Regions from separate parts of the Sphingomonas sp. BK069 genome, predicted to be linked through region 1. Evidence: predicted binding sites of a transcription regulator. Region 1 holds the regulator's gene; each other region holds the start of a gene.
The links. The regulator LexA, encoded in region 1, represses DNA repair genes until DNA is damaged. The targets are predictions, from matches to a motif close to GTTCCNCNCTTGTTCT.

Region 2: the regulator LexA is predicted to act here: its motif matches at 2,854-2,869, upstream of FHY02_RS15615 (ribonucleoside-diphosphate reductase subunit alpha).
Region 3: the regulator LexA is predicted to act here: its motif matches at 1,972-1,987, upstream of FHY02_RS19785 (ImuA family protein).
Region 4: the regulator LexA is predicted to act here: its motif matches at 3,823-3,838, upstream of FHY02_RS01825 (UvrD-helicase domain-containing protein).

Annotation. Positions count from the first base shown of each region.
Region 1 is NZ_JACHZH010000001.1:703,376-709,116, forward strand. Features, by position in the region: gene trpC (indole-3-glycerol phosphate synthase TrpC) at 1-479, shown strand, start outside; gene moaC (cyclic pyranopterin monophosphate synthase MoaC) at 481-948, shown strand; gene glp (gephyrin-like molybdotransferase Glp) at 948-2,141, shown strand; gene lexA (transcriptional repressor LexA) at 2,200-2,865, shown strand; gene FHY02_RS03580 (ComEC/Rec2 family competence protein) at 2,927-5,071, opposite strand; gene gltX (glutamate--tRNA ligase) at 5,176-5,741, shown strand, end outside.
Region 2 is NZ_JACHZH010000005.1:35,788-41,528, reverse strand. Features, by position in the region: gene FHY02_RS15620 (IclR family transcriptional regulator) at 1-744, shown strand, start outside; gene FHY02_RS15615 (ribonucleoside-diphosphate reductase subunit alpha) at 830-2,776, opposite strand; gene FHY02_RS15610 (sensor histidine kinase) at 3,316-4,866, shown strand; gene FHY02_RS15605 (response regulator) at 4,863-5,252, shown strand; gene FHY02_RS15600 (hypothetical protein) at 5,357-5,656, shown strand; gene FHY02_RS15595 (response regulator transcription factor) at 5,672-5,741, shown strand, end outside.
Region 3 is NZ_JACHZH010000009.1:102,317-108,057, forward strand. Features, by position in the region: gene FHY02_RS19775 (GGDEF domain-containing protein) at 1-864, shown strand, start outside; gene FHY02_RS19780 (hypothetical protein) at 1,393-1,839, opposite strand; gene FHY02_RS19785 (ImuA family protein) at 2,008-2,769, shown strand; gene FHY02_RS19790 (DNA polymerase Y family protein) at 2,870-4,468, shown strand; gene FHY02_RS19795 (error-prone DNA polymerase) at 4,465-5,741, shown strand, end outside.
Region 4 is NZ_JACHZH010000001.1:370,832-376,572, reverse strand. Features, by position in the region: gene FHY02_RS01840 (MFS transporter) at 1-1,263, opposite strand, end outside; gene FHY02_RS01835 (inorganic phosphate transporter) at 1,538-3,178, opposite strand; gene FHY02_RS01830 (GFA family protein) at 3,320-3,733, opposite strand; gene FHY02_RS01825 (UvrD-helicase domain-containing protein) at 3,842-5,741, shown strand, end outside.

The sequences.
Region 1 (5,741 bases):
AGGAGTATCTGATCGCTGCGCGCGCCGCCTGCGACCTGCCCGTGCTGCGCAAGGACTTCACGGTCGATCCGTGGCAGGCGCTGGAGGGGCGCAGCATCGGTGCCGATGCGATCCTGCTGATCGTCGCCGCGCTCGACGACACGCTGCTCGCTGAGTGCGAGGCTGCGGCGATCGAGCAGGGGCTCGACGTGTTGGTCGAGGTGCACGACGCCGCCGAGCTGGAGCGCGCGGCGCGACTGCGCTCGCGGCTGATCGGGGTGAACAATCGCGACCTACGCAGCTTCGAGGTCGACGTGCGGCGCACCTGGGAGCTGGCGGCGCGCGTGCCCGCGGACACGCTTCTGGTCGCGGAGAGCGGGCTGAGCACCCGCGCCGACCTCGACTCGCTCGCAGGCCACGGCGTCCACTGCTTCCTGATCGGCGAGGCGCTGATGCGCCAGGCCGATGTCACGGCAGCGACGCACGCGCTGGTCGGCTGAGATGACGGGGCTCACCCATCTCGACGATTCGGGTGCGGCGCACATGGTCGATGTCGGCGGCAAGCAGGTGACGCGACGCGAGGCGGTGGCGAGCGGCCGGATCGACATGGTGGCGGAGGCGGCCGCCGCGATCCGTGACGGCGCGGTCGCCAAGGGTGATGTGCTCGCCGTGGCGCGTGTCGCCGGGATCATGGCGGCCAAGCGCACCAGCGAGCTCGTCCCGCTCTGCCACCCGCTGCCGATCAGCCGCGTCGCGGTCGACTTGACCGTCGACGAGCATGGCGTAACGGCCTCGGCCACGGTCGCGACCGACGGCAAGACCGGGGTCGAGATGGAGGCGCTCACCGCGGTGTCGGTCGCGCTGCTCACCGTCTACGACATGGCCAAGGCGCTCGACAAGACCATGGTGATCGGCGGCGTGCGCCTGCTCGCCAAGAGCGGCGGACGCTCCGGCGACTGGCGCGCCTGATGGGGTCGCCGTCACGGCCGGGGCTGCTGCCGGTCGCCGAGGCGCAGGCGCGTGTGCTGGCGCTCGGCACGCCCGTCGCCCCTGTCGAGGTGTCGCTCGCCGAGGCCCTCGGGCGCTGGGCCGCCGCGCCGGTGGTGGCGCGGCGTACCCAGCCCGCGCGCGATGTCTCGGCGATGGACGGCTACGCGCTGCGCTACGCCGACCTGCCTGGCCCCCTGCGCGTCGTCGGCGAGAGCGCGGCGGGCGCTCCGCACACGGGCGCGCTGTCGCCCGGCGAGGCGGTGCGGATCTTCACCGGCGCCATGATGCCCGCGGGCAGTGACACCGTCCTCGTCCAGGAAGAGGCGCGGCGCAAGGGCGACAAGGTCGAGCTCGACGGCGAGGGGCCGGCGCATCAGGGGCGCAACGTGCGCGCGCGCGGGCTCGACTTCGCGGCGGGAGACGTGCTGGTCGCGCGCGGCGAGCGCTTCACCCCCGCGCGGCTCGCGGTGGCGGCCACCGGCGGGGTCGGCCGGGTCACGGTCGCGCGACCGGTGCGCGTCGCGCTCGCCGCGACCGGCGACGAGCTGGTCGAACCTGGTACGCCGGGCGAGGCGCTGCCCGAGTCCAACCGGCTGCTGCTGCGCGCGCTGCTGGCCGACAGCGGCGCGGAGATCGTCGATCTCGGCATCCTGCCCGACCGGCTCGACACGCTCACCCAGTCCTTCGCCGCGGTCCACGCCGACATGCTCGTCACCACCGGCGGCGCGTCGGTCGGGGACCATGACTTGGTACGGCCGGCGCTTGAGGCGGCAGGGGTGACGCTCGACTTCTGGCGGATCGCGCTGCGCCCCGGCAAGCCCATGCTGGCGGGGCGGCGCGATGGGCTGGCAGTGGTCGGGCTGCCCGGGAACCCGGTCTCAGCCTTCGTCACCGCGCTGCTGTTCGTGCGGCCTTTGGTGGCGCACCTCGCCGGCGCGGCCGATCCCTTCCCCACTGCGACCAGCGCGATCCTCGGTGAGGACCTGCCCGCCAACGGCGAGCGCAGCGACTATCTGCGCGCCGAACTGCGCGAGGGACGTGCCTATGCCTCGACTATCCAGGACAGCTCGATGCTGCGCACGCTGGCGCGCTCGACCTGCCTGATCGTGCGTCCGCCGCACGCTCCAGCGACGCGCGCGGGCGACTCGGCGGAAATCCTCGTCATCGCTTGACGAGGCCTGTCGTGTTCCATAAAGGTTCCGCATCCGTTCGCGAATGGGGAGTGTGGACATGCTGACGCGCAAACAGCACGAGCTGATCTGCTTCATCGAGGATCGGCTCGCCGAGAGCGGCGTGTCGCCCTCGTTCGAGGAGATGAAGGACGCGCTCGAGCTGAAGAGCAAGTCGGGTGTCCATCGGCTGATCAGCGCGCTCGAGGAGCGCGGGTATCTCCGCCGCCTGCCCAATCGCGCGCGCGCGCTGGAAGTGCTCAAGGCGCCCGAGCGCGGCGAACCCAAACGCGCCGCAGCCCCGGCCAAGCGGGCGCCGGTCGAGCTCGTGGTGCCCGCCAACGATGTCGTCGAGATCCCGCTCCACGGCCGCATCGCCGCGGGCGTGCCGATCGAGGCGTTCGAGGGCGCGACCACCCTGCCCGTTCCTGCCGCCCTGCTCGGCAGTGGCGAGCATTTCGCCTTGGAGGTGGCGGGGGACTCGATGGTCGACGCCGCCATCCTCGACGGTGACTATGCGTTGATCCGCCGCCAGGAAGTGGCGCGCGACGGTGAGATCGTGGTGGCGCTGATCGACGAGAGCGAGGCGACGCTCAAATATTTCCGTCGCGAGGGTGCGATGATCCGGCTCGATCCGGCGAATCGCTCCTACGACCCGCAGCGCTACGCGCCGACCCAGGTGCGGGTGCAGGGCAAGCTGGCGGGGATCCTGCGTCGCTACGACTGAGCGGCGGGGGTGTCGGGGTGGCAGGCGGTCGGTTCTTGCGCACGCTCCAATCAGTCGCCGCCTAGTCGACGTGCCGTGCTCCTGCGCACGCAGGAGCCCAGGGTCGCAGGCGGCAGTGCTCGTGGCTCTGGGCTCCTGCGTGCGCAGGAGCACGGGCGGATCGCTCGTCCGCCATCGCCCAGGGGTGTTCGTCCCCTTCCTTCCGCACCGCCACGACACGCGTATCTTTGAAGGTGATCGCTACCCCGCCACTATGGGCCAGGGCATCACGGTCGAGCGTCAGCCAGCGCGCGCGACAGCGGCGCGGCAGGCGGCGCTCACTCACCACGACGTCTGCCGTGGCGCAAAGCGCCGTCAGCCGCTGCATCGGCACGGTGTAGCCACTGCGCGTCGCCAGCACGCGCCACCAGCGCCCGTCGACGCGACGCTGCCACCAGCACAGGTCGCGATTGCAGCGCGCTTCGGGGGACTCGCTGAGCAAGCCCGGCACGCCGTCGATCCCGGCGTTCTGCGCGAGCACGTCGCGCACGTATCCGCCGGCACGGTCGCGCAGCAGCATCAAGCCGCCGTCCGCCTGGCGCACCGCCAGGTGGCGCCCGTCGCCTGTGATGAGCAGGTCCGGAGCGGGGGTCGCCAACGTCCACGCCGCCCCGATCGCCAGCGGTGCCAGCCCCAGATAGCGCGCCCGCGTGCGCCACAATGCCAGCCAGATACCACCCGCCACCATCGTCGCGAAAGCACCCAGGGGCATGGCCGGGATCGCGCGCACCGCGCCGGGGAGCGCGGCGACGCTGTGCGCGATCCACAGCAACAGTGCGATCGCCCGTCCCGCCACCCACCACGCCGGCGCGCCCCAGCCGAGCGTGTCGAGCAGCAGTGCCACCGCGACCGCCGGCATGATCGCGAAGGTGGTCAGCGGAATGGCGACGATGTTGGCGATCGCGCCATAGGCACCGGCCTGGTGGAAAGAGAAGACGGCGATCGGCATCAGCGCGAGCTCGACCACCGCCCCGGTAACGAGCAGCGACACGGCCTCGCGCGTCCATCGATGCGGCCATGGCTCGTCGCGTGCCAGCAGCGCGGCGCGGACCCGCGGGTGCTCGTGCAAGGCGACGATCGAGGCGACCGCCGCGAACGAGAGCTGGAAGCTTGGCCCCACCACGGCCTCGGGCCAGGCGACCAGCACTACCAGCGCGCCCATCGCCACCAGTCGCAGCGTCAGCGCCTCGCGCCCGAGCGCCAGCGCGGCGAGCACCATCAGCGCGGCGACGCAGCTGCGGATCGTCGGCACCTGCGATCCCGTCAGCCAAGTATAGCCGATCGCCGCCCCCGCCCCTGCTCCGGCCGCGATGAGCGGAAGCAGCCCCGTCAACGCCAGTCGCCGCGACAGCGCGAGCAGCCGCAGCACCGCCGCCATCACGATTCCTACGGTCGCGGTAATGTGCAGCCCGCTGACCGAGAGCAGGTGCGCCAGCCCGGCACGCCGCATCGCCAGCGAGTCGCTGTCGTCGATCGCGCCCATGTCGCCTGTCACCAGCGCCGCCGCGATACCGCCGGCGCTACCCGCGAGCGCCGCGGTGATATGCGCGGTGATCCGGTCGCGCACGCCCGGCGTGCCCACCCCCCGTACAGTGACCGGCTCGAAGCCGCGCCCGCTCGCCCCGACGCGGTCGAACCAGGCCGCGCGGGCGGCATCATAGGCGCCAGGAACCGTGGGGGCCGCAGGCGGCATCAGCCGCGCGCGCAACGTCATGGCGGCACTCGCCGCGAGATTGGTCGGTATCGCGCGCTCGGGCAGGCTCACGCGCACGTGGAGCGGCGCGCGGCGTGGTGGCCGCTCCCACCGCAAGGCACCCAGCGTCACCCGCACCAGCCCGCGCGCGGGCAGCGGCTCGATCTTCTCCACCTCGCCCACCAGCCGCACCACCGCGGACCGGTCGAGCGTCGGCGCGGCGACTCGCGTCGCGCGCGTCCACGCGAGCCCCGTTCCCGCCGCGACCGCGAGGCCGAGCATCGCCGCAAACGGCGCCGCGCGACCGCCGCGCCAGCTCACCGCCGCGGCGGCGGCGAGCCCGAGCGCGATCAGGATGAGCGCGACCCATTCGTGCCGCTCCGGCAGCACGAACCACGCCGCCGCGCCCGTGCCCAGCGCCACCGGCAGCCACAGAAAAAGTTGGTCGCGCTCCGCTTCCAGCCAACGTTCCAAAGCGTTGCCGGCGCGGGAGGCGATTTGATGCGGGAGAGAGGCTTTGCTAGGGGCGAGCGCGGCCGATCGAGCCATCCGACCATCCAGCCTGGGAGCACGCGCGCTTGAGCGCAACCGAGATCAATGAGCGCGCCGTCGTCACGCGCTTTGCCCCGTCACCCACCGGGTTCCTTCACCTGGGCGGCGCGCGCACCGCGCTGTTCAACCTTCTCTTCGCGCGCCACCACGGCGGGAGCTTTCGGCTGCGGATCGAGGACACCGATCGCGCGCGCTCGACCCAGCCGGCGATTGACGCCATCCTGAACGGCATGCGCTGGCTCGGGCTCGATTGGGACGGCGAGGAAGTCTACCAGTTCGCTCGCGCCGACCGCCACGCCGGGGTCGCCCACCGGATGATCGAGGCAGGGCACGCCTATCGCTGCTATCTCACCAGCGCGGAGCTCGACGCGATGCGTGCCGAGGCCCAGGCGGCGAAGCAGCCGCTGCGGATCCGCTCGCCGTGGCGCGACCGCACCGACTGGCCCGCCGACCAGTCCTATGTCGTCCGCCTGCGCGCGCCGACCGAGGGCGCGACGACGATCCACGACCGCGTTCAAGGCGAGGTCACCGTCCAGAACGTTGAGCTCGACGACCTCGTCCTGCTGCGCTCTGACGGCACGCCGACCTATAT
Region 2 (5,741 bases), on a different contig from region 1:
GCGCCGGCGGTCCAGAAGACCTTCGAGATCCTCGAGCTGCTCGAGCGCCACCCCGGCGGCCTGCTCGTGAGCGAGATGGCCACGCTGCTCGGCCGATCGGTCGGCGAGCTCTTCCGCATCGTCGTCGTCGTCGAGCAGCTCGGCTATCTCCGCAAGTCGCGCAAGGACGATCGCTACTCGGTCGCCTACAAGCTGCTCGACCTGGCCTATCGCTCGACCCCGGCGCGCAACCTGGTCGATGTCGCGCGCCCGGTGGTGCGGCGCCTGGCGGTGGAGACCGGGCAATCGTGCCACCTCGTCGTCCGCAACGAGGCCAGCGGGCTCGTCATCGCGCGCGAGCACAATCCCGGCACGCGCGGCTTCGCGCTTCGCCTCGGCGCCAGCGTCGACCTACTCGCGAGCTGTTCGGGCAAGGTGCTGTTGTCGTTCGCGACACCGGAGGATCGCGAGATCGCGATCACGCAGGCGGCCGAGATCGCGGCGCCGCTGGATCGTGACGCGCTGGAGCGGCAGCTGGCGCTGATCCGCAAGGCCGGTTTCGCCCAGCGCAAGAGCCCGATCACGCTCGGTGTCACCGACATCAGCTATCCGGTGTTCGGCTTCGACGGACTCGTCGCGGCGGCGCTGACGATCCCCTTCCTTCGCCTGATCGACGGCTCGCAGACGGTCGATCTCGACGCCGCGCGCGAGCGGCTCGCCGCCGCGGCGGGCGAGATCACCAACGACCTGTCCTCGGCGGCCTGACGTCGCCGCCCTGGCGGTGAGGCGGGGTGAGGCGGATGATCCTGGCGGTCACGCACGACCCTGTCATGCGTGACCGCCCGTTACCTCACTGACAGGCGAGGCACTCGTCATAGTCGGTGCTCTCGGCGAGCGAGAATTGCGGCTTGTCGAGCGTGTTGTCCGCCTCGACCCCGCCCTGGCCCTCGGCCCCCGCGAAGCCGGCGCGCTGCACCGACTTGGAGCGGAGATAATAGAGCGACTTGATCCCCAGCTCCCACGCACGGAAGTGGAGCATCAGCAGGTCCCACTTCTCCACGTCCGCCGGGATGAACAGGTTGAGCGACTGCGCCTGGTCGATATAGGGCGTGCGGTCGCCGGCGAGCTCGAGCAGCCAGCGCTGGTCGATCTCGAACGACGTCTTGTAGCAGTCCTTCTCCTCCTGGCTGAGGAAGTCGAGGTGCTGCACCGAGCCGCCATGCTCGAGAATCGAGTTCCACACCGCGTCCGAGTTCTTGCTCTTCTCGGTGAGCAGCTTCTCGAGATACGGGTTCTTCACCGCGAAGCTGCCCGACAGCGTCTTGTGGGTGTAGATATTGGCCGGGATCGGCTCGATGCAGGCGCTGGTGCCGCCGCAGATGATCGAGATCGACGCGGTCGGCGCGATCGCCATCTTGCACGAGAAGCGCTCCATCACCCCCATGTCGGCGGCGTCGGGGCACGGCCCGCGCTCATGCGCGAGCACCATCGAGGCCTCGTTCACCTGCGCGTTGATCTGGCGGAACATCTTGAGGTTCCAGCTCTTCGCCATCGCCCCCTCGAACGGCAGCCCGCGCTGCTGGAGGAAGGAGTGGAAGCCCATCACGCCCAGCCCGACCGAGCGCTCGCGTCCCGCCGAATAGGCCGCGCGCTCCATCCCGGGCTCGTGGCGATCGATGTAATCCTGCAGCACGTTGTCGAGGAAGCGCATCACGTCCTCGACGAAGCCCTTCTCGTCCTTCCACTCGTCCCACGTCTCGAGGTTGAGCGAGGAGAGGCAGCACACTGCGGTGCGGTCGTTGCCGAGATGATCACGGCCGGTCGGCAGCGTGATCTCGCTGCACAGGTTCGAGGTCGAGACCTTGAGCCCGAGGTCGCGGTGATGCTTGGGCATGGTCGAGTTCACATGGTCCGCGAAGACGATGTACGGCTCGCCGGTGGCCAGCCGGGTCTCGACCAGTTTCTGGAACAAGGCGCGCGCGTCCACCGTGTTGCGCACCGACCCGTCCTTGGGGCTCTTGAGCTGCCACTCGGCGCCGTCGCGCACCGCCTCCATGAAGGCGTCGGGGATCAGCACGCCGTGGTGCAAGTTGAGCGCCTTGCGGTTGAAGTCGCCCGAGGGTTTGCGGATCTCGAGGAACTCCTCGATCTCGGGGTGCGAGATGTCGAGGTAGCAGGCGGCCGAGCCGCGCCGCAGCGAACCCTGGCTGATCGCCAGCGTCAGCGAGTCCATCACGCGCACGAACGGGATGATGCCGCTGGTCTTGCCGTTGAGCCCGACCGGCTCGCCGATGCCGCGGACGTTGCCCCAATAGGTGCCGATCCCGCCGCCGCGCGAGGCGAGCCAGACGTTCTCGTTCCAGGTCTGCACGATGCCGTCGAGGCTGTCGGGCACCGAGTTGAGGTAGCAGCTGATCGGCAGCCCGCGCCCGGTGCCGCCGTTGGACAGGACCGGGGTGGCCGGCATGAACCATAGCTTGGAGATGTAGTCGTACAGCCGCTGCGCGTGCGCGGCGTCGTCGGCATAGGCCGAGGCGACGCGGACGAACAGGTCCTGGAAGCTCTCGCCGGGCAGCAGGTAGCGGTCCTTGAGCGTCTCCTTGCCGAAATCGGTCAGCAGCGCGTCGCGCCCGTGATCGACCTCGACCGGATAGGGCCGCGCCCGCGCGCCGTGCTTGGCGATCGTGTCGCTGCCGGGCGTGTCGCCGCTGGGCTGCGCCTCGGTCACCGCGCTCGCGCTCGCCGTCTCGATCGTCTCGGTGATCATCGCCGCACCGTCCGTTTCCCTGAAATCCATCGCCATGCCGCTCCCGCTCCTGGCTTCACTCACCGAATCGAGGCAGAACCCGATCCTAGACGACACCGAACCCGCTGAGAACAAAAAGAGACCACCGCATCGTCCGCGACCGTCCGGGCGCGCCCCACCGATATGGGGAGCCATGTCCTGTTCTACTACCATTGGGGTCGATACGCCGACCTGACCTCTACAGATTGTGGCAGATCGCGATGGCGGGCAAGCCGGTAAAAGCGCCCGAGAGCGGACCTAAGCACCGCGCAGCCCCGGTCGCGGTGCGGCGACGCGCGGACTTTCGCCGCCTCCCGCAATTGCAAGAGAACGATCGGCGAACAAAAATTTTTTGGGGCGACCGTCCTGCAGGCGCCCATTTCTCCTACCGCGCGTTCTGTCCCGAAACGGGATGAATAGCCGAACGCGCTGCCCGGCTGAGCCCTGCGCACGGCAAATTTGTCCAATAAGTCCTGCCGTCTATGCGGCAGGTTCGATGGAATTCACGCCGCGACCCAGGGTCGCGGGAGCGGCGTGCGGAGACGAATGCGATGCCTGCTGACGGATCGCCGCTGGACGCGTTCCCCGCGTCCTCGCGCGCGCCCGGCGCCGCGCTCCACCAGCACGAGATGCTCGCCGCCTTCGCCGAGCTCGCCATCCTGTCGGAGGACATCGACCTGCTGCTGCAGGAAGCGTGCGACTATGTCCGGCGCGCGGTCGGTGCCGACATCGTGCTGCTCTACCGCCAGAACGCGGACCGCCGCTCGGTCGAGCTGCGCGCCGGGGCGGGCATCGCGCCGTCGCTGATCGGCAGCCATATCGCGCAGGGTGACGAGCGGTCCCTGGAGAGCCGGCTGCTGCGCGACGGCGAACCCGTGATCGTGCCCGACGTGCTGGACGAGCCGCGGCTGGAGACGCGCGGGCTGCTGCGCAGCTTCGACCAGCGCGGGCTGGCGCTGATTCCCCTGCGCGACGGGCCGGGCACGCCGATGCTGGGCCTGCTCCACATCAGCACGCGCGCGCCGCGTGACTTCTCGGCCGAGTTCGCCTTCCTGCGCATCTACGCCAGCCTGGTCGCGGCGAGCATGTTGCGCATCGACGCGCTGCGCCGCCGCCGCGACGAGCAGGCCGCGCGCGAGCGCAGCGAGTGGCAGCTGCGGCTGGTGCTCGAGGGCATCCCGCAGCTCGTCTGGTGCGCCGAACCGGGCGCGCAGTGGCGCTGGATGGGGCCGCAATGGACCGAGGTGACCGGGCGCGACCCCGACTCGAGCCTCGGCCGCGGCTGGCTCGACGCGGTCCACCCCGAGGACGCGGTCGCGGTGGAGGAAGCCTGGGGCGCGGCCGAGGTGCGCGGGATCTTCGAGGTGGAGTGCCGGATCTGGCACCAGCATGACGGGACCTATCGTTGGTACCAGGGCCGCGCGCTGCCGACCGCGTTCGAGCTCGGCGAGCCGACCTGGGTGGGCACCTTCACCGACGTCGAGGACCTGCGCGCGCTCGAGGCGCGTCAGGCGGTGCTGGTCGCCGAGTTGCAGCATCGCACGCGCAACCTGCTCGCGGTGGTGGAGGGGATCGCGTTGCAGACGATGGCCGCGGCGGCCTCGCCCGAGGCGTTCGAGGCAGGCTTCCACGACCGCTTGCAGGCGCTCGCGCGCGCGCAGCGGCTGCTGTCGGGGAGCGAGAAGCTGACGCTGCGCCACCTGCTGGAGACAGAGCGCGATGCGCTGGGGATCGTCGACCGCGAGTCGCTGATCACGCTCGACGGACCCGACGTGCTGCTGCCGAGCACGATGGTGCAGACGCTGGCGCTGGTGGTCCACGAGCTCGCCACCAACTCGCGCAAGCACGGTGTGATCGCGCGCGGCGCGGGGCGGATCGCGATCCGCTGGCAGGTGAACGTTACCGGCGGCGAGCCGATGCTCGATCTCGCCTGGGAGGAGACCGGCGACTGGCCCGCCCCGGCCGCCGACTCGCGGCGCGGCTTCGGGCGCGAGCTGATCGAGCGCGCGCTGCCGTTCCAGCTCGGCGCGTCGAGCGATTATCGCATCGCGGCGGGCACGGTGACGTGCCGGCTCCACGTCCCGCTCGGCGGCGCGGCATGAGCGGCGGCGCGGGGGAGGGGGAGGTCGGCGCGTTCGCGGGGCGGCGCCTGCTGGTGTGCGAGGACGAATTCTACGTCGCGGTGCGGCTGGAGCGCGCGCTGCTCGACGCGGGCGCGAGCGTCACGCTGTTCGCCAGCCTCGCGCCGGCGCTGGCGCATGCTGCCCACGAGGAACTGCCCGACGCAGCGCTGCTCGACATCAACCTGCGCGGCGAGCTCAGCTTCCCGCTCGCCGACGCGCTGCTCGCGCGCGGCGTGCCGGTGATCTTCCTCAGCGGCTATGACACCGCCACGATCCCTCCGGCCTATCGCGACGTGGCGCGGCTTCAGAAGCCCGTGACGCTCGTGCAATTGACCGGCCGGCTGGAGCAGCTGCTCCGCCGCTGATCCTGGTCGCGCGGAACATCCAGCGGCGGCAACGGGTTGCTGCGCCGCGTCGCCTCCATTCACAGGCTGTTCAAGCCCCTCTCCCTATGCGAGCACGAGTGAGAATGCACCGCCGCCTGCTCCCGCTCCTGCTGCCATTCGGGCTCGCCGCGCCGGCCGCGGCCGCGCCCGACCAGGTGCGCGAGGGAGCGGTGGCGCTGCAGGCGCGGCGCGCGGGCAAGATCCTGCCGCTGCCCGAGATCGAGCGGCGCGTGCTGCCGACGATGAAGGGCGCGCAATATATCGGGGTCGACCTGGAGATGCCCAGCGGCATCTACACGCTCAAGTTCCTGCGCGACGGCAACGTCATCTGGGTCGACGTCGACGGCCGTTCGGGGCAGATCATCGGCCGTACCGGCAACTGAGGGGGAAGAAGAGTAATGCGCGTGCTCATCGTCGAGGACGAGCCGAACCTCGGCCAGCAGCTCAAGTCCACGCTGGAGGGCGCGG
Region 3 (5,741 bases), on a different contig from region 1:
GGCCACGAGTACCTGAACGGCGACAATGAGCAGCTTCGAGAGCGAGTGAACGGCGCGATCGACGGCGGTGTCCGGCTCACCGAGGAGCAGGTCCAAGAGCTTCGCCCAGCTGTACGGACCGGGCTTGCCTCCGAGCTGGATCATATCACCATGCGCGTGATCGACGTCGTCGGGGATGCGATGGCCGTCACGACCGATCTCAGCCGTGAGCTGGTTACCGCCTCAGCAGCGCTGCTTGACGAGCCCGGCGCTAGCGCCGGGCCGCTGCTCGCCACGATGCTGCGCCGCGCGGAAAGCGCAGAGGCGAGTTTCGCTGAAGCTGCGGCCCGCGCGCGGCAGATACGAGCCGAGCTGACCGCGCTACAAGCGGCGGGGAAGCACGATCCTCTCACAGGGCTGACGAACAGGACGGCCTTCCAAGAACGGCTAGCAGGCGATCTCAGAAGCCCGACATGCGTCGCGCTCGTGGACATCGATGGGCTGCGCCAGGTCAATGACGGTCACTCGCCGGGGGTTGGTGACCGCCTGCTGAAGGTCGTAGCACGTGCGCTCGCCGACTACGGCCGCAGCCATCTCGTCAGCCGGTGGGATGGTGGCACCTTCGCACTTCTCATCGAAGGCATGGATCTGCGCGCCGCAGGAGAGATGGTTACAGCCGCATGCGAGGCGATCGGCGCGCGCGAGTTGAAGGTACGCGAGAGCGACGCGCCGCTTGGCCGGATCTCGCTATCTGCCGGCGTCGTAGCCAGCCGCGGCCGCGAAGTGGAGGCGCTGCTCGACGCGGCGTGGCAGCAGCTTCGAAGCGCAAAGCGGAGCGGCGGAAATCAGGTGAGCGCGGAAGGCGCTGTCACGGTCGTGCGATGACGATGAATGGTCGCAAGCGGCGTCGCCCTTCGGGCCCTGACGAGTGTAGCTCGTGACGGTGCTACTGGCACTCCTGGTTGCAGTAGCAGCCTCCCCATCCGATCGGACGGTCTTTGCGTGCCGCATGGGCGACCGGACTGCCGCAGTCGTCAGGAACGGGTCGAACTTGGTATATCGCTCCGTACGGCGGGGACGGGTCGAGTTGGAGGTCCCTCATGGACGCTACGCCCAGGAGGGGTTCTCAGGCGGAGGTGAACTGCAGGCTGCCTTCCGAAACGGCCCATGGACCTACGTCGTCTACGAACGCACCGTCAGAACCAGCTTCCACGGGACGAATGATCCCAGCTTCGAGGCTGGCGTCGATGTGCTGCGAGAAGGCCGCGTTGTCTCTCGCGGACGCTGTGCCGATAGGCACGCGCAATTCACTGAGCAACTAGCCGGCGCCATTGAGGGGCCGTTCGTGGAGCACTGACAGGCCGCTCCTGCCGAATGCATGATCGCCAGTGCTCAATCGCCGTCTACGAGCGATCATCGCCCCACCTGGCGCTCCCTTGTGATCCGGGGATCCTCGTAAAGGTCGCGCAGCGCGCGCAGCCGGAAGGCGTTCCACCAGCGTTGCCAGCGATGCTCAGCGGCATCGTGGATCATGTGGCACCGCTGACATAGCGCCTTGAGATTGGCTGGTGCGCTGTTGCTAGGATCATGATCGAGATGCGCGCAGGCCAAGACCACGTAAGTCACCCGTACGCTGGCGAGCGTGAAGCCGCCCTTCACGGCAATCCGCTTGCCGCGGTCCGAACGCCAGCACGCCGCCTCCGCATCCCACCAGCGGCCGTCACCGAGATGTGCGACACGTTGAAGATGCGGCCGGCCACACTGCTCGCAGCGCCTGCCCGCGCGCTCGAACCGGATCCTGCCTGACAGCTGCTGCCAGTCGATCGGGTAGAGCCAGCGGTTTTCTGCGCGGATCGGCATCCAGATTCTATGAGTCACGTCGCTGCCCGTGGAAAGCGCTTTTTCCCGCTTTGTTGGCGCTTCGTTGCGGTGCCGTTCTCCTTAAATCGATGAACCGAGCCGATCGGAGCTTGACCAGCGGCGCTCATTTACGGAACATAAAGGGAACGAATAGAGTCTTAGAAACCGATGTCCGCCGCCCTCGATTCCTTCGCGCCAAGCATAGCGCATCTGCGGACGATCGCCACGCCTGCTGCTGACTATCGCGTCATGCCGTTCGGCGTGGACGCGCTCGACAGCCGGCTTGGGGCAGGGGGGTTGCGTGCCGGCGCGCTGCACGAGGCGGCTGCACGGAGCGCATCGCTGGTCGACGATGCGGCCACCACGCTCTTCCTTGCCGGTATTGCCGCCCGCGAAGCGGCAGGGGCAGGGGGGCCGGTGCTGTGGGCTAGCTGCCGCGCCGACCTGTACGCTCCGGCGCTGGAGCAAGCCGGCCTGCCGTCGGCCAACGTCATCTACGCCCAGCCGCGGGACGACGCGGCGCTGCTCGCAGTGGTCGAGGATGCGGTGCGGGACGGCACGCCGGCTGCGATCGTGGCAGAGGCGAGCAAGGTCTCGATGGTGGCGACACGCCGCCTGCAGCTCGTCGCGGCCGACGCCGACATGCCGGTGCTGCTTTTGCGGCGCGCGCGAGGCCTCAACCAGGACGTGTTCGCCGAGCCGTCCGCCGCGTGGACGCGCTGGCGAATTGGTGCCGCGCCATCCGAGCGGTTGGATGTCGCGGGTGTGGGAAGAGCGAGATGGTCGGTGGAGTGCGTCCGACAGCGTGGAGGTGAGGGCTTCTCCCTGATTGTGGAGGGCAGCGATGAGACGGGTCGTCTCGCTGTTCCTGCCGAGCTTGGCCGTGGAGCGGTTGAGACGGTTGGAACGGTCCGCTCCGCGGCAGCCTGAAAGGCCTGTCCTCGAGCTGCCGGTAGACGACGACCCCGGCGCCTGTTCGGTGCCGCGGGGCGGAGGATGGCGGCCAGGTGCGCGTTGGGCGCGGGAAGGCATGCCGTCGCGCGGCGCCGTCGAGGCGCAGATCGCCGCACTGCCGACCCACGCGCAGCCACCTATGCGCGAGCTCGGCCGGCGCTCGGAAGCCGCCAGTCACCCCTACAAGGCGGCGACGCCGGCGCCGCGCATCAGCGTGCCCGCCGCCAAGCCGCTCGAGCACGCGCCGCTGGCGCTGATCGGCAAAGTCGGTCGGCGCGAGGAGGTGGTCGCCGCCTGTGACGGAGCGCGCGCTCTGGGCGTGCATCCCGGCATGGCGGCCACCCACGCGCGCGCGCTCGTGTCCGACCTCGACTTCCGCCCCGCCGAGCCGGAGGCCGACGCGGCGCTGCTCGACAGGCTCGCGCTGCTGGCAGTGCGCCGCTGGTCGCCGATCGCCGCGGTCTCACCAAGCGATGGCCTATGGATCGATCTCGCCGGCTGCGAGCACCTGCATGGCGGCGAGGAGCGCTTCTGCCGGCGTTTGATCGCCTTCTGCAAGCGGGCAGGCTTCACGGCACGCGTAGCGGTCGCAGATACACCGGGTGCGGCGCACGCGCTCGCGCGCTACGGCCGCGGCGACCTGATCCGAGCGGAGCCGGGCGCTACAGCCAGCGCACTCGCGCCGCTGCCCATCGTGGCGCTGCGCCTCGCACCCAATGCGCTCAGTGCCGCGCGTCGCTTCGGCTTCGAGACGATCGCGGATCTCCTGCCGGTCGCACGCGGGCCGCTTGCGCGCCGGCTCGGCCTGCCGGCGATCACGCGGCTCGACCAGGCGCTCGGCTCAGTCGCGGAGCCGATCACGCCACGCGAGGATGCGGAGGTGCCGCTCGTCGAGCGCCGGCTGCTCGAGCCGATCGGCACGGCCGAGGCAATCGAGCAGGTCATGGGCGACCTGCTGCGCGATCTCGCCGGCGTGCTGCAGGAGCGCGGGCTCGGCGCGCGCGCGCTGCGGCTCACTGGCCTTCGCGTCGACGGCACCGAACAGGTCGTCGCTGTTGGCACCTCGCGGCCGACGCGCGAGGTGCCGCACCTGCTGCGGCTCCTCAAGCTCAAGATCGAGCGGATCGATCCCGGGATGGGCCTCGAGCAGTTCTGGCTCGTGGCGCCGCATACCGAGCCGCTTGATGCAGTCGACCTCGGCGCGGTGCTCGCCGGCGAGACGCTGGTGCGCGATCCTGCAAGGCTCGTCGACGTTATCGCCGGCAGGATCGGCCCACGCGCCGTCTTCCGCGCGGCGCCGGTCGAAAGCCATGTGCCGGAGCGAGCCGTCGCCCGCTCCGACCCGAACGAAACGCCCGGACCCTGGCCAAAGTGGCCGCGGCCGATCCGGCTGTTTGCACGGCCCGAGCCGCTCGCGCGTGTCATGGCGCTGATGCCCGACCAGCCACCGCGGCGCTTCGAGTGGCGCGGCAAGACCTACAAGATCGTCGCCGGCGACGGTCCCGAGCGCGTTCATGGCGAGTGGTGGCGCCGTGAGGCCGAGGTGTGGGCGGTGCGCGACTATTACCGCGTCGAGGACGAAGAGGGCGGCCGCTACTGGGTATTTCGCCGCGGCGACGGCTTCGAGGAGGACACCGGCGACCTCAGCTGGTGGATGCATGGGGTCTTCGGATGACCCACTATGTCGAGCTGCAGGTGCTCACCCACTTCTCGCTGCTGCGCGGCGCATCGTCGCCCGAAGAGCTGTTCGCGGCCGCGGCGCTGCTCGGCTACCCCGCGATCGGCGTCAGCGACATCGGCACGGTCGGGGGCGTCGTCCGCGCCTGGGAGGCGCAGAAGGCGACCGGCGTGCGCTCGATCGCAGGCACGCGCGTGGACCTCTCCTGCGGCCGTCGCCTGCTGCTCTACCCCACCGATCGCCCCGCCTGGTCGCGCATCACGCGGCTGCTCACTGTCGGCAAGAAGCGGGCAGGGAAGGGCGCGTGTCTGCTCCACTGGCACGACCTCGAGCCATGGTCCGAGGGTGTCATTGCTATCCTGCTGCCCCATGAGGCGGACGAGGAGAACCTGGCGGCGCTGAAGGACCTGAAGGCGGTCTACGGGCGCCGTGGCTACATGGCGCTTTACCAGCGACGCCGGCCGGGCGACGCGGTGCGCATCGACGCGCTCGCGCGTCAGGCGGGCGGCGCCGGCGTGCGCGCCGTCGTCACTGGCGACGTGCTCTACCACGCGCCCGAGGCACGCCTGCTGCAGGACGTCGTGACCGCCGTGCGCGAGAAATGCACCGTCGACGAGCTTGGCTACCGCCGCGAGGTGAACGCCGACCGCGCGCTGAAATCGCCCGACGAGATGGTGCGCCGCTTCCGCGCCTACCCGGATGCGCTGCAGGCGAGCGTCGACATCGCCAAGCTCTGCACTTTCGACCTCGGCGAGCTGGCCTACCAGTACCCGCACGAGCGCCTGATCGAAGGGCTGACGGCGCAGGAGGCGTTGCAGAAGCTGGCGACCGAGGCGGTCGAGCGGATGTTCGATGGCAACGTGCCGGAAGCCTACACCACGCAGATCGCGCATGAGATGCGGCTGATCGGTGAGCTTGGCTACGCGCCCTACTTCCTCACCGTGTACGCCATCGTCCGCGAGGCGCGCCGGCGCGGGATCCTGTGCCAGGGCCGCGGCTCGGCCGCGAACAGCTGCGTGTGCTTCGTGCTCGGCGTCACCTCGATCGACCCGATCAAGCACGAGCTGCTGTTCGAGCGCTTCGTGTCGGGCGAGCGCCGCGAGCCCCCCGACATCGACGTCGACTTCGAGCATGAGCGCCGCGAAGAGATCATCCAGTGGATCTACGAGACCTATGGTCGCAACCACTCCGCGCTGACCGCGGTCGTGACCCGCTACCGCGCGCGCGGCGCAGTGCGCGACGTGGGCAAGGCGCTCGGCCTGCCAGAGGA
Region 4 (5,741 bases), 330 kb from region 1:
GACCAGCAGCGCGACCAGGCTCAGCAGCGACATGGCGGCGAGATAGACTCCGACCGGGGCGAGCCCGCCGCGCTGCGCCAGCGTCTGCGCCGCGATCGGGGTGAGCCCGCCGCCGATGATGCCCGCCATGTTGAAGGCGAGGCTCACCCCGGTGTAGCGCACCCGCGCGGGGAACAGGCCGGGCAGCCAGGCGCCCAGCGGGCCGTAGACGAAGCCCATGACGAAAAGCGCGAAGGCGAGCGTCGCGAAGACCGCGAGCGGCGCGCCCGAGCCGAGTCCCGGCACCAGCGCGAAGCCGGCGATCACCGCGCCGACGCAGCCCCAGCGCAGCACGTGCGCCGGCGAGCGCCGATCGCTCCACTCGCCCGACAGCGCGATACCGAGCGCCATGAAAAGGATCGCGCCGAGCTGGAGTGCGAGGAACAGCTGCCGGTCGAACCCGCGCGTCACCGCATAGCCGAGCGCGAAGGCGGTCGCGACGTAATAGACCGCGAAACACGCCACCGCCCCCAGCGTCCCCCCCAACGCGGCGCGCCAATGGTGGCGCAGCAGCTCGCCGATCGGCACCGCGGGCGGCGGACCTTCCTCGATCATCGCAGAAAAAGCAGGTGTCTCCGCTATCGTCAGCCGCACCCAGAGGCCCAGCGCGATCAGCACCGAGGAGAGCAGGAATGGCAGCCGCCAGCCCCAGGCCATGAAGGCGTCGCGGTCCATGGTCGCGCCGAGCAGCAGGAACAGCCCGTTGGCCGCGATGAAGCCCACCGGTGCGCCGAGCTGCGGGACCATGCCGTAGCGGCCGCGACGGTGCGGCGGCGCATTCTCCACCGCGAGCAGCGCCGCCCCGCCCCACTCGCCGCCCAGCCCGAAACCCTGGCCGAAGCGCAGCAGGCATAGCAGCAGCGGCGCGACATAGCCCGCCTGGGCGAAGGTCGGCAGGAAGGCGATCGCCATGGTCGAGCCTCCCATCAGCAGCAGGCTGGCGATCAGCGTCGACTTGCGCCCGACGCGGTCGCCGAAATGACCGAACGCCCAGGCGCCGATCGGCCGGGCGAAGAAGGCCACGGCCAGGCTGCCATAAGCGGCGAGCAGCTCGACCGCGGGATCGCCGGTCGGAAAGAACAGGGGGCCGAACACGAGCGAGGCCGCGGTGGCGTAGATGTAGAAGTCGTAGAATTCGACCGATGTCCCGACCAGGCTGGCGAGCAGGATGCGGCGATGCGAGGCGCTGGCGCGCGGGGTGGTCGGGAGCGGGGACGCTGACATGGCGGCGGTCATCGAGCGGCGGTCGGGTCCGGGTCAACGGGAAAAGTTTGCCGCACGGTCACGAAAGGCTCTGCGACCGACACACAGCAGCAACGTTACGCGGCTATGAAGAGGGTGACGGCGTCCCTCCCCCTGTGTGGCGCCGTGATGGTCGGACACTCCCCCTCGTCCGATCCTTCCCTGAACTACGGGGCGGCTCGCGAGGGTCGCCCCGGCTTTTCCGACAGCGACGTAGCCGCGCGTGCAGGGCGGCTAAACGTCGCTCGCCGCGGCATCACGACAAGCCGGCGGTCCGCACCAGCGCGCGCAGCAGCCAGAACAGCGCGCCCGACAGCGCCATCGCGACCGGCAGCGTGAGCAGCCAGGCCGCGGCCAGCTGCAGCAAGGTGCGGCGTTGCAGCCCCTGCCCGCTCGCCACCGAGGCGCCCGCCACGCCCGAGGAGAGGATATGCGTCGTCGACACCGGCAAACCGAAACGGTCGGCCGCCAGGATCGTGGCCGCGGCGACCAGCTCGGCCGATGCGCCCATGCCATAGGTCATGTGCTGCTTGCCGATCTTCTCGCCGACGGTCACGACGATCCGCTTCCAGCCGATCATCGTGCCGAGCCCGAGTGCCAGCGCCACCGCCACCTTGACCCACAGGGGGATGAACCGCGTGCCGCGCTCGAGCCGCTTTTGATAATCCGCCAGCGCGCCCTTCTCCGGCTCGCTCAGCCGCGACGCCTTGTCGGCGACGATCATCCGCGTCGCGTCGAGCACCAAGTACATGTCGTTGCGCACGTTGGGGGCGGCCTGCGCCGGCACGTTGCTGAGCGCGCCATAGCCGGCGACGCGCTGCGACAGATCGCGCGACACCGCCACCACCGCGCCATAGGCCTGCGGCGACACCGCGCGGCGCTGCTCCAGCGCATCCTTCAGCAGCGGCCGTGCGCGCTCGAGCGGCACCGCGGCGGCGCCGTGCCGGGTCAGCGTCGCGGCCGCGCCGGTGGCGCTGGCGAGGAAAGCGGGCGTCTCGCTCGCGGGCAAGGTGCGGTTGAGCGCGTAGGCGGTCGGGGCACAGCCGATCAGGATCAGCATGATCAGCCCCATGCCCTTCTGCCCGTCGTTCGATCCGTGGCTGAACGACACCGCGGTGCAGGTGAAAACGAGCAGCGCGCGGATGCCGAGCGGCGGCGGGGAGTCGCCCTCGGGCGCCCGCATCAGCTCGGGTGAGCGCGCGACGCGGCGCAGCACCAGCAGCAGCAGCGCCGCCGCGGTGAAGCCGATCAGCGGCGCCATCCACAGGCCGGTCAGCACCTTGGTCGCCTGGCTCCAGTCGACCCCGGCGGTGCCGCCCGCCCCCGAGGTCAGCAATTGGTTGGCGAGTCCGACGCCCAACACCGAGCCGATCAGCGTGTGACTCGAGCTGTTGGGCAGGCCGACGTACCAGGTCGCGAGATTCCAGATCACCGCGGCGAGCAGCAGCGCGAAGATCATCGCGAACCCCGCGCCCGAGCCGACGTTGAGGATCAGGTCGACCGGCAGCAGCGTGACGATCGAATAGGCCACCGCGCCAGAGGACAACAGCACACCGAGGAAGTTGAAGAAGCCCGACCACATCACCGCCAGATTCGCAGGCAGCGAGTTGGTGTAGATCACCGTCGCGACGGCGTTGGCGGTGTCGTGGAAGCCGTTGACGAACTCGAACCCCAGCGCGATCAACAGGGCGAGGCCGAGGAACAGGAACACGCCGACGGCGAGCTGCTCGCCGACCTGCTGCGTGTCGATGACGATGCTGATCCCGGCATAGAGGAGGCCCGCCGCGGCAAGCAGCAGGAACAGGAGGCGCGCGCCGGGGTGAACCGGCGCGTCAAATCGTCGCGCAGCAGCAAGCGACGGCGGCGACTCGCTGGCCGCGAGGACGGTGGTTGCCATGGTGGCTCCGCCATCCTCCCCGAAGGTGACACTTTAATGACGATTAATGTCCCAGGATGAGCCAGGTAGAGGACGCCTCCGACTAGATTGCCAGGGCACGCCCGGCACACCATCCGCCCTTGGACCCGCTATCGGCGCGGCTCAGTCCATGCCCGGATAGGTCGCGAACGCGGGCAGGTCCGCCATCCCGCTGGTCCACGGCAGCCGCTCCTTGACCATGATCTGCGCACCGGGCGGACACGTCGCCGGATCATCCAGCGTCCCCGACTGAACGTCGACCAGTCCCGGCAGCGCGCTGGCGTTGCGATAGAACAGGCCGGTACCGCAGCACCCGCAGAACTGGCGCTCGCCGTGCTCCGACGAGTGATAGGTCACCGGCTCGCCCGTCACGCTGAGGTGATCCTCGCGAAAGGCGATCCAGCCGATCACCGGCGCGCCCGACCAGCCGCGGCAGTCGGTGCAATGGCACAGAGCGTGATGCTCGGGCGCGCCCTCCGCCTCGTAGCGGATCGCGCCGCAGTGGCAGCCTCCCGCGATCACTGCCTGTTCCGCCATCTCGCTCTCCCTCGACTCGGCCGATGTTCCCATGATGTTCTCACGAGATCATGAACCTGGCAAGCCACGCGCTTGCTCCGCGGCGCGACGTTCCCTACCTGTTCGGGGGTGACCGAGCCAGCCAACGCCCTCCAGGACCCGCCCTATCTCGCGGGGCTCAACCCGCCGCAGCGCGACGCGGTGCTCACCACCGACGGCCCGGTACTCGTCCTCGCCGGTGCGGGCACGGGCAAGACCGCGGCGCTCACCGCCCGGCTGGCGCACCTGCTATGGACGCGCAAGGCGTACCCGTCCGAGATCCTGAGCGTCACCTTCACCAACAAGGCCGCGCGCGAGATGCGCGAGCGCGTCGGCCGCCTCGTCGGCGATGCGGTGGAGGGCATGCCGTGGCTCGGCACCTTCCACGCGATCGGCGCGAAGATGCTGCGCCGCCACGCCGAGCTGGTCGGGCTGCAGAGCAACTTCACGATCCTCGACACCGACGACCAGCTTCGCCTGCTCAAGCAGCTGATCCTCGCGGCCGACCTCGACGAGAAGCGCTTCCCGGCGCGCAGCCTCGCCGGGCTGATCGACGAGTGGAAGAACAAGGGCCTCACCCCGTCCGAGATCGACGCCGGCGAGAGCGAGCGCTACGGCAACGGTCGCGGCGGCGAGCTGTACCAGCAGTACCAGGACCGGCTGCGCGCGGTGAACGCCTGCGACTTCGGCGACCTGCTGCTCCACGTGCTGACGATCCTGAAGCGCGAGCGCACCGTGCTGGAGCAGTATCAGCAGCGCTTCCGCTACATCATGGTGGACGAATATCAGGATACCAACTCGGTCCAGTATCTGTGGCTGCGGCTGCTCGCGCAGGAGCGCCGTAACATCTGCTGCGTCGGCGACGACGATCAGTCGATCTATTCCTGGCGCGGCGCGCAGGTGGAGAACATCCTCAAATTCGAGAAGGACTTTCCCGGCGCCAAGGTGATCCGGCTGGAGCAGAACTATCGCTCCACCCCGCATATCCTCGCCGCCGCCTCGGGAGTGATCGCGAACAACGGCGGGCGGCTCGGCAAGGAGCTGTGGACCGAGCTTGACGCGGGCGAGAAGGTCCGCGTGCTCGGCGTGTGGGACGGCCCCGACGAGGCGCGTCGCGTCGGCGAGGAGATCGAGGCGGCGCAGCGCGACGGCACCAGCCTCGACCATGTCGCCATCCTCGTGCGCGCGCAGCACCAGACGCGCGAATTCGAGGACCGCTTCATCGCGATCGGCCTGCCCTATCGCATCGTCGGCGGCTTCCGCTTCTACGAGCGCGCCGAGATCCGCGACGCGCTCGCCTATCTGCGCGTCGTCCACCAGCCCGCCGACGACCTCGCCTTCGAGCGGATCGTCAACACGCCCAAGCGCGGCCTCGGCGACAAGGCGATCGCCAAGCTCCACCAGCTCGCCCGCGCCGAGCGGCTGCCGCTGTCGTTCGCGGCGGCGCGCATCCTCGACAGCGACGAACTCACCCCACAGGCGCGCAAGGCGCTCGGCCGCTTCGTCGGCGACGTCGCGCGCTGGCGCGACATGGCCAACGATCTGCCCCACGCCGAGCTGGCGCGTCAGATCCTCGACGAGAGCGGCTATACCGCGATGTGGCAGGCGGAGAAGTCGGCCGAGGCGGCAGGGCGGCTCGAGAACCTCACCGAGCTGGTGCGCGCGATGGAGGAATATGAGAGCCTGACCGCCTTCCTCGAGCATGTCAGCCTCGTCATGGACAATGAGGCAACGCGCGAGGACCCCAAGGTGACGATCATGACGATCCACGCCGCCAAGGGGCTGGAGTTCGACACCGTATTCCTCGCCGGCTGGGAAGAAGGGCTGTTCCCGTCGCAGCGCGCGCTTGACGAGGGCGGCACGCGCAGCCTCGAGGAGGAGCGCCGCCTCGCTTATGTCGCGATCACGCGCGCGCGCCGCCGCGCCACCATCCTCCACGCCGCCAACCGGCGCATCTACGGGCAATGGACCAGCTCGCTGCCGTCGCGCT